One region of the Acidaminococcus sp. HCP3S3_H5 genome, then DNA from elsewhere that is predicted to be linked to it. Evidence: riboswitches for the same ligand, from Rfam matches in the RefSeq annotation. Region 1 holds a riboswitch; each other region holds the start of a gene.
What was found. A riboswitch is a leader RNA that binds a small molecule or an ion and turns the genes downstream of it on or off. The one in region 1 is predicted to bind S-adenosylmethionine.
Positions count from the first base shown of each region.

Region 2: it holds a riboswitch for S-adenosylmethionine, as region 1 does, so the genes downstream of both, ACTQY5_RS00870 (methionine ABC transporter ATP-binding protein) here and metK (methionine adenosyltransferase) in region 1, are expected to answer to the same signal.
Region 3: it holds a riboswitch for S-adenosylmethionine, as region 1 does, so the genes downstream of both, ACTQY5_RS02120 (MetQ/NlpA family ABC transporter substrate-binding protein) here and metK (methionine adenosyltransferase) in region 1, are expected to answer to the same signal.

Region 1 covers NZ_JBQKCS010000002.1:52,930-56,172, reverse strand. The annotation lists gene ACTQY5_RS02685 (lactate utilization protein) at 1-73, shown strand, start outside; gene citC ([citrate (pro-3S)-lyase] ligase) at 166-1,215, shown strand; SAM riboswitch class I at 1,274-1,382, shown strand; gene metK (methionine adenosyltransferase) at 1,436-2,614, shown strand; gene priA (primosomal protein N') at 2,616-3,243, shown strand, end outside.
Region 2 covers NZ_JBQKCS010000001.1:161,996-165,238, reverse strand. The annotation lists gene ACTQY5_RS00875 (LysR family transcriptional regulator) at 1-229, opposite strand, end outside; SAM riboswitch class I at 1,305-1,415, shown strand; gene ACTQY5_RS00870 (methionine ABC transporter ATP-binding protein) at 1,488-2,525, shown strand; gene ACTQY5_RS00865 (methionine ABC transporter permease) at 2,515-3,177, shown strand; gene ACTQY5_RS00860 (DUF192 domain-containing protein) at 3,221-3,243, opposite strand, start outside.
Region 3 covers NZ_JBQKCS010000001.1:420,128-423,370, reverse strand. The annotation lists gene pflB (formate C-acetyltransferase) at 1-1,416, shown strand, start outside; SAM riboswitch class I at 1,748-1,847, shown strand; gene ACTQY5_RS02120 (MetQ/NlpA family ABC transporter substrate-binding protein) at 1,935-2,756, shown strand; gene ACTQY5_RS02115 (M20/M25/M40 family metallo-hydrolase) at 2,778-3,243, shown strand, end outside.

The sequences.
Region 1 (3,243 bases):
CCTGATCACCCGGTATGCCCGGCATCCGGAACGGGTCCATGTGATCCTGATCAACGATCAGCTGGGTTTCTGACCGGGAAGAAAAGGGAAAGGGAGTTGGCGGACCAACCCTTCCTTTCCCTTTTTTGTGGTATAATGGATTCACTTTGAAACCAGAAGGAGACCGTGATGTCTGATTATTTTATTTCTCAAGTATATCCTTCCGATAAACGGACCAATGCCCAGGTGGATGCCCTGCTGGAGCAGGAGGGAATCCGCCGGGATGCCAACCTGGACTATACCTGTGTGATGTTCGACAATGATTACCGGGCCATTGCCACCGGAAGCTGTTTCGGCAACACCCTCCGGTGCATGGCGGTGGACCATCACCACCAGGGGGAAGGGCTGATGAACGAGATTGTGTCCCATTTGGTCCAGTACCAGTATGAACGGGGAAATCTCCACCTTTTCCTGTATACCAAATGCAGTTCCGCCAAATTTTTCGGGGACCTGGGTTTTTATGAAATCGCCCGGATCGAAGACCAGATCGTCTTTATGGAAAACCGGAAGGAAGGTTTCTCCAGCTATCTGAACCAGCTGGCCCGGAGCCGGGTGGAAGCTCCCAAAGTGGCGGCCATTGTCATGAACGCCAACCCCTTTACCCTGGGGCATCAGTACCTGGTGGAAAAAGCGGCGGCAGAAAACGACCTGGTCCACCTGTTCATGGTCAGCGAGGACGCCAGCCTGTTCCCCTATGCCGTCCGGAAGAAGCTGATCCAGGAAGGGACACGGCACCTGGCCAATCTCCGGTACCATGACAGCGGTCCCTACATCATCAGCCAGGCCACCTTCCCCAGCTATTTCCAGAAGGATGCGGAAGCGGTGATCGCCAGCCATGCCAACCTGGATCTGGCCATTTTCGTGAAGATCGCCCGGAAACTGGGGATTACCGCCCGGTATGTGGGGGAAGAGCCCACCAGTGTGGTCACCGGCCTGTACAACCAGGTGATGGAAAAGCGGCTGCCGGAAGCGGGGATCCAGTGCGTGGTGGTGCCCCGTCGGGAAGAACAGGGCCAGGTGGTCAGTGCCTCCACAGTACGGAAGGCCATCCAGGAAGGAAACTGGGCGCTGGTACGGGAGCAGGTGCCTCCCACCACCTGGGACTTCCTCCAGAGCCAGGAAGCCCGGCCCATCCTGGACCGGATCCGGAAAGAGCAGGACGTGGTCCATTACTGAGGACCCGTCTTGTATTTTCCTACTGTATCTGTTATAATTACAAAGCAAAATCGAATACAGCTCATCAAGAGTGGCGGAGGGAATGGCCCTGTGAAGCCACAGCAACCATGGCCCTGGGCCAACGGTGCTAATTCCTGCAATGCGGTTTGTCGATTGTAAGATGAGAGTCCCATAGGTACTCTCATTTTGGGAGTATTTTTTTTTGTGTAAGGAGGAAATAATGAAGAAAGTATTTACGTCTGAATCTGTCACGGAAGGCCATCCTGACAAAATCGCCGATCAGATCTCTGATGCGGTGCTGGATGCCATCCTGGAACAGGACCCGGATGCCCGGGTTGCCTGCGAAACCCTGGTGGCCACCGGCCAGATCCATATTGTGGGGGAAATTTCCACCAGCTGCTATGTGGACATTGCCAAGATTGCCCGGCAGACGGTGATCGACATTGGCTACGACCGGGCCAAATATGGTTTTGACGGAGCCACCTGCGGGGTGCTGATCTCCATCGATGAACAGTCCCCGGACATTGCCCAGGGGGTGGATGAATCCGATGAATCCAAACAGGGCGCCCAGGGAGAAGAAGAAAAAATCGGCGCCGGGGATCAGGGGATGATGTTCGGCTATGCCACCGATGAAACGCCTGAATACATGCCCCTGCCCATTTCCCTGGCCCACAAGCTGTCCCGCCGGCTGGCCCAGGTCCGGAAGGACGGCACCCTGCCTTATCTCCGTCCTGATGGGAAGACCCAGGTCTCCGTGGAATATGATGACGACAAACCGGTACGGGTGGACACCATTGTGGTTTCTGCCCAGCACAGCCCGGAAATCACCATGGAACAGCTGCGGAAGGACATCCTGGAACAGGTGATCCGGCCGGTGGTGCCGGCGGATCTGCTGGATGAAAAGACCATTTACCACATCAACCCCACCGGCCGGTTCGTCATCGGCGGGCCCCAGGGGGATTCCGGCCTCACCGGGCGGAAAATCATCGTGGATACCTACGGGGGCATGGCTCGTCACGGAGGCGGTGCCTTCTCCGGGAAGGATCCCACAAAAGTGGACCGGAGTGCTGCCTATGCGGCCCGGTATGTGGCCAAGAACGTGGTGGCTGCCGGCCTGGCCAGGAAATGCGAAATCCAGCTGGCCTATGCCATCGGGGTGGCCCGTCCGGTGTCCATCAGCGTGAACACCTTTGGCACCGCTGCCATTCCGGAAGAAAAGATCGTGGAACTGATTGAAAAGAACTTCTCCCTGACCCCGGCGGGTATTATCCGGAGCCTGGATCTGCGCCGGCCCATTTACCGCCAGACTGCTGCCTATGGCCATTTCGGCCGGACGGATGTGGATTTGCCCTGGGAACGGCTGGATAAAGTGGATGTGCTGAAAAAAGCACTGGAATAAGATGGAATACGCAAAGGTTGCCATCAATCTGCCTGCCAAAAACATTTTTCGGCAGTTCACCTACCATGTGCCCCAGGCCCTGGATTTCCTGGGCCAGGGCTGGCGGGTGGTGGTGCCTTTCGGCCAGCAGCTGCTGGAAGGTTTCATTGTGGAAGAGGACCGGAGCCCGGATCTGTCCCGGGAACTGAAGGACATTGCCGATGTGGTGGGGACGGAACCCTGGTTCGACAGTGAAATGCTGGCCACCGCCTACTGGCTGTCCCAGTACTACCTGTGCACCCTGGCGGAGGCCCTGCGGCTGTTCATCCCGGGCCGGAAAAGCCTGGCGGCAGTGGGGAAATACGTCCCAGTGCCTGAAGTGGCCGGGCTTACTCCTGAGGAACAGGAACTGTACGATTTCCTGACCCTGAAGGGTCCCCAGTCCCGGCGGGCCATCCGGAATCTCCCGGGAGGAGAGACGGCCCTGAAGGGACTGATCGCCCAAAAGGCGGTGGTCCTTTCCTACGATGTGAAATACAAACTGCGGGAAAAAACAGAGCGGACCTTTACAGCAACACCGGAAGGGTTGGCCGCACGGGAAAACGGAGAGGTCCGGGGCAAAAGCCAGCTGGCTGCCCTGGACTTTTTGC
Region 2 (3,243 bases), on a different contig from region 1:
GGAGCAGCTGGGCGGAGAAGGAACGGCTGTGTTCATAGAAATAATCCCCCTCCCGGGTAGGCACCACCCCTTTGGGAGTACGGACAAACAGCCGGGCCTGGAGCTCCCCTTCCAGCACCCCGATGATCCGGCTCACCCCCTGGGGCGTCAAAAACAGCACCTTCGCCGCCTGGTGGATGCTCCGTTTCTCATAAACCTGCAGAAAACACCGGATAGCCCGGGTATCCATGGCAATCCCCTCCTTTGGGAGGATTGTAACACGGGTGGAAGAGGGTGTCAACGGAATGGGGACAGGTGGTTGATAGGTCTTAGTGTAAAATAGTTCTCGGTGAAATGAATAATCCCTTATAAACTTGCAAAAAGGAAGACCTTCATCCTTTATAGTATTAGTTACCACACCACTACAGATAGGAGAGAAGGTCTTCCGTGAATTTCATTGTATAAGAATTCATTAACTTAATAAAGGGGTGTTCCAACGGGCAGCAGTCCCATGGGACAGTTGGGAACAGCACTGAACTGGTGATAAGGACGGTCCCAAAGTCCGCCCTGTGAGGGGCGTAAGCAGGCGCCCGACGCTTCAGCGGCGTTGGCGGTCGCTTATGCCGTAGCTGGGGACCGTGCGGAGCACGGTGGTGGGGGCATCGGCGACAGCCGATATTTTGCAGGACCGGCCGAAAACAAGAAAGCGTATGGTAGGAGCAGGAATATGATGATTTCAGTTTTCGTTGCTGCATTCCCAGCTGATGAGCCCGTACCACCGTCAAGGTATTCGGTCCTTTCAGGACCTCATGCCCCCACCACCGGGCAAGCCCGGTCCCCCGCCCCTGCAGGGCGGACTTGGCCTCCGGCCTTGCTGGTACTTTGTACGAGTATACATCGATTCTCCGGGAGCCGGGAGGGCAGGCCCAGGAGGAGTCGGCGGGACAACATCGGGTGTTGTCGCTCCTGGGGTGGAGCACGCGGGCGATAGGGTCCGGCTTCCTGGTCCGTAGCCGCTGCCTTTGACCGTTAGGGCAAGGCGATAGGCTGTGAGCCTCCCGCCAGGGACGAACGGGTCTGCCCTCCCGGCGGAGAGCCCTCGCGGGTGTATGGGTATAGAAGTTTTTGCCCTCTGGGCGGCCGGGACGGGTTTGCCTTCGGCAACCCCCTACATCGTTGGGGTCAGAGATTCGTACATCTGGCGAGCCGCCGGTTGTGCGACCTCTACGGGCCCCTGCTCTTTACTCTTCACTCTTTACTCTGCACTTATGCCCCAATTCCCATTGACAAACTGTACTTTATACGGTATCATTTAATACGCACAGAATTCATCCAGAGTAACGGAGGGACTGGCCCTATGAAGTTACGGCAACCATCAGCGGCTTTGGCCGGCTGAACGGTGCTAAGTCCATCAGGCGTGGCCTGAAAGATGAAGATGAGTGAGCCAATCTGATTCCTCTTCATTGCTGATGAAGAGGAATTTTTATTTTTTACGGAGGTGAACCCCCTTGATAGAACTCCAGCACATTGACAAAGTCTATCATACGGCTTCAGGGGACCTGCATGCCCTGAAGGATATCAATCTGACCATCAACGAAGGCGAGATCTTCGGCATCATCGGCCTGTCCGGGGCCGGCAAAAGCACCCTGGTCCGGTGCATCAACATGCTGGAAAAGCCCACCAGCGGCAAAGTCATGGTGGACGGCCAGGAAATGACCGCCCTGGGCGAGGAACAGCTGCGGAAGGCCCGGCAGAACATCGGCATGATCTTCCAGCATTTCAACCTGCTGTCCAGCCGCACCGTATTCGGCAACATTGCCTTCCCTCTGGAAATCCAGGGAATGGACAAAGCCGCCATCCAAAAGAAGGTGGAACCCCTGCTGGACCTGGTGGGCCTGAAAGACCGGGCGGACCACTACCCCAGCCAGCTGTCCGGGGGCCAGAAACAGCGGGTGGGCATTGCCCGTGCCCTGGCCAGCGACCCCAAGGTGCTGCTTTGCGATGAAGCCACTTCCGCTCTGGATCCCCAGACCACCGAAAGCATCCTGAACCTGCTCCGGGACATCAACAAACGGCTCCACATCACCATTGTCATGATCACCCACCAGATGAACGTGGTAAAGGAAATCTGCGACCGGGTGGCCGTGATCGAAAACGGGGAGATCATCGAACAGGGGTCCATGGTGGACATCTTCACCAATCCCCAGAAAGCCACCACCAAAGAATTCGTGGCCAGCATCCAGCACAACGACCTGCCTGATTTCGTCAAGAAGCTGGACATCCACAAGGACTACAAAGCCGGGGACAAGGCCCTGGTGAGCCTGAGCTTCATCGGGGACAGCGCCGGAGAACCCATTGTATCCGTGCTGATCAAGGAATACGACACCAATGTGAACATCCTGACGGCCAACATTGAAACCCTGCAGGATACTCCCTTCGGGACCCTGCTCATTGAAGTGGAAGGGGACGAGGACCATTTGAAAAAAGCCCTGGATTACCTCCACGAAAGAAAAGTGAAAGACGAGGTGATCGGTTATGTCTCCTAATATGATCCATCTGCTGATCAAGGCCCTGGGCGAAACCCTCTACATGGTAGCCCTGTCCGCCGCCATTGCTTCTCTGTTCGGGATTCCCCTGGGGGTCATCCTGACCATTACCGGCAAAGGCCACATCAAGGAAAATGCGGCTCTCCACAAGACCCTGGGCTCCATTGTGAACGCTCTCCGGTCCGTGCCCTTCATCATCCTGATGGTGGCCATTATCCCTATCACCCGGATCATCGTGGGGTCTTCCATCGGCACCACCGCCGCCATCGTGCCTCTGACCATTTCCTGCACTCCGTTCATTTCCCGGATCATTGAATCCTCCCTGCTGGAAGTGGATCCCGGGGTCATCGAAGCGGCCCAGAGCATGGGGGCCTCCCCTCTCCAGATCATCTGGAAGGTGCTGCTGCCGGAAGCCATGCATTCCATTGTGCTGGGCATCACCCTGGCGGTGATCAGCCTGATCGGTTCCAGCGCCATGGCCGGTGCCCTGGGGGGCGGCGGCCTGGGTGACCTGGCCATCCGTTACGGGTACCAGCGGTTCCAGGCGGATACCATGGTGGCCACGGTCATCGTCCTGATTGCCCTGGTCCAGTTGGTCCAGACCATAGGGAACAAGATTTCGGCGAAGCTGAACAAGACGAAGATCAAATAAAAAAATCCCACCCCTCGAGGGTGGGATTTTTTTTGCCCGGGACTCACGGCTCGCGGCCTGCGGCCT
Region 3 (3,243 bases), on a different contig from region 1:
CTGGCCGAAGGGACCCTCACCGAAGAACAGGCTCAGGAACTGATTGACCATCTGACCCTGAAATTCCGCATGGTGAAATTCGCCCGGATCCCCTCCTACAACCAGCTGTTCTCCGGCGACCCGGTATGGGCTACCCTGGAAATGGCCGGCATCGGCATGGACGGCCGGCACATGGTCACCCGGAACGACTACCGGTTCCTCCACACCCTGGAAAACATGGGGCCTTCTCCTGAACCCAACCTGACGGTGCTGTATTCTTCCGCACTGCCGGACAACTTCAAGAAATACGCCGCCCACATTTCCATCACCACTTCTTCCATCCAGTACGAAAACGACGATGTGATGAAGCCGGTATGGGGCGATGACTACAGCATCTGCTGCTGCGTATCCGCCACCCAGACCGGGAAGGAAATGCAGTTCTTCGGGGCACGGGCCAACCTGGGTAAATGCCTGCTGTACGCCATCAACGGGGGCAAGGATGAAAAATTCCTGACCAAAGACGGCAAACACATGCAGGTAGGGCCGGAATATGCACCCATCACCTCCGACGTGCTGGACTACGGCGAAGTGATGCACAAATTCGACCTGATGATGGACTGGCTGGCCGGGCTGTACGTGAACATCCTGAACCTGATCCAGTACATGCATGACAAATACTACTATGAAGCGGCAGAAATGGCCCTCATCGACACCGATGTGCGCCGGACCTTTGCCACCGGCATCGCAGGCTTCTCCCATGTGGTGGATTCCCTGTGCGCCATCAAATACGCCAAAGTTTCCACGGTCCGGGATGAATCCGGCCTGGTGGTGGACTACAAGATCGAAGGGGACTTCCCCAAATACGGCAACGATGATCCCCGGGCGGATGAAATCGCTGTATGGCTGCTGAAGACCTTCATGACCAAGCTGCGGAAACACCACACCTACCGGAATTCCGAAGCCACCACTTCCATCCTGACCATCACTTCCAACGTGGTGTACGGCGGCGCCACCGGTGCCCTGCCTGACGGACGGAAGGCCTACACCCCGTTCGCTCCCGGTGCCAACCCGGCCTACGGCGCAGAACAGAACGGCCTCCTGGCTTCCCTGAACTCTGTGGCCAAGCTGCCGTACGAATATGCTCTGGACGGAATCTCCAACACCCAGACCATCGCTCCGGAAACCCTGGGCCACAATGAAGAAGAACAGAAAGCCACCCTGGTACGGGTAATGGACGGCTACTTCGATCAAGGAGCCCACCACCTGAACGTGAACGTGTTCGGCGTGGACAAGCTGATCGACTGCATGGAACATCCGGAAAAACCGGAATATGCCAACTTCACCATCCGGGTATCCGGCTACGCGGTGAAATTCATCGACCTGACCAGAGAACAGCAGCTGGACGTAATCGCCCGCCGCGCTCATCAGAAGATGTAATGTTTTAGTAAGAAGGGGCTGTTGCATGAGCAACAGCCCCTTAGTCGGAAGTCCGAAGTCTGAAGTCGGAAGCCTCAGGACAGGATCCGTCTGGCTGGACGGATCCTTTTGATTCTGCAAAACCAGAATCGCAATCAATCTGAGAGATCATTTCGTCCAAAGGTTCTACACATTCAAAAAATTTGCCTGCAAATTTAACATTCGGCTCCAGGCTCCAGACTTCAGACTCCAGACTTGAGCCGGTTACCTGCAACTGTTCTTGATCAGGTTACAAAAAGTCCTTGACTTTCCTAGTGAAGTAGTGTAGAATCAGAACCATCAAAATCACATACCTTCATCGAGAGCAGCAGAGGGATTTGGCCCTATGAAGCTGCGGCAACCCCCGGAAGGGAAGGTGCCAATTCCAACAGGGATTCCCTGGCAGATGAAAAGCGAGCTCAGTCATCGAAAACACCATCTGCCCAGCAGGTGGTGTTTTTCTTTGGGTGCTTTCGGGAAGGCGAAAAGGAGAGATGTTCATGAAACTGAAGAAATGGATTGCAGCAGCCGTATCCGTCCTGGCCCTGGCCAGCCTGGTCAGCGGCTGCGGCAGCGACAAAAAGGCGGCCGCCCCGGCGGAAAAGAAGACCATCACTGTAGGGATCACCCCCGGGTATTCCGAACAGGTCATGGAAGTGGTAAAGAAGGAAGCGGAAAAACAGGGGCTGAAGGTGGAAATCAAGACCTTCTCCGACTATGTGACTCCGGACCAGGCCCTGGCCCAGAAGGACATCGACCTGAACTCCTTCCAGCATGAACCCTTCCTGCTGGCCTTCAACAAAAAGAACGGCACCAAACTGGTGAGCATCGGCAAGACCTACCTGGCTCCCCTGCGGCTGTATTCCACCAAGATCAAGAACGTGGCGGACATCAAGGACGGGGACAAGATCGCCATCCCCAACGATCCTTCCAACGGAGGACGGGCCATCCTGATGCTGAGCAAACTGGGCCTCCTGAAAGTGAACCCGGATGTGAAGCCCACGGAACTGACCGTCAACGACATCACCGAAAACCCGAAACACCTGCAGATCGTGGAACTGGAAGCTGCCCAGCTGCCCCGGAGCCTGGATGACACCGCCGCTTCCATCATCAACGCCGGGTATGCCAACTCCGCCGGTCTGTCCACGGACCTGGCCATTGCCAAGGAAGACAACACCAGCCCCTATGTGAACATCATTGCCGCCCGGGAAGAAGACAAAGACAACCCCACCTACAAGAAATTCGTCCAGATCTTCCAGAGCCAGCCGGTGAAGGACTACATCCTGGAAAACTGCAAAGGCAACCTGGAACCGGCCTGGTAATTGAGAAAGAAGGGAACGGCAATGAAGCTTACGGAAGAAGAACAGAAATACGCCGCCCATCTCCAGCGGTTCATCCAGTGCGCCACCGTGTCCAACGCCAATGTGGACAAGGTGGACTGGAGCCAGTTTGAAAAACTCCATGAGGCCTTCCGGGAATTCTATCCCCACATCTATCGCCTGATGGAGCTGGATGAAGTGGGCCAGGCAGGCCTCCAGTTCCACCTGAAGGGCACTGGCAGCGCAAAGAAGCCCCTTCTGCTCATGGCCCATCAGGACGTGGTGGAAGTAGGGGACCGGGGCCAGTGGAAATTCGATCCCTTCGGAGGCGAAATCATCGACGGCTGTATCTGCGGCCGGGGCACTACCGACTGCAAGCACCAGCTGCTGGCGGAAATGGAAGCGGTGGAAGCCCTGCTGGCAGAAGGCTGGCGGCCGTCTTACGACCTGTACCTGTCTCTGGGCTACAGTGAGGAAGTGTACCTGGAAA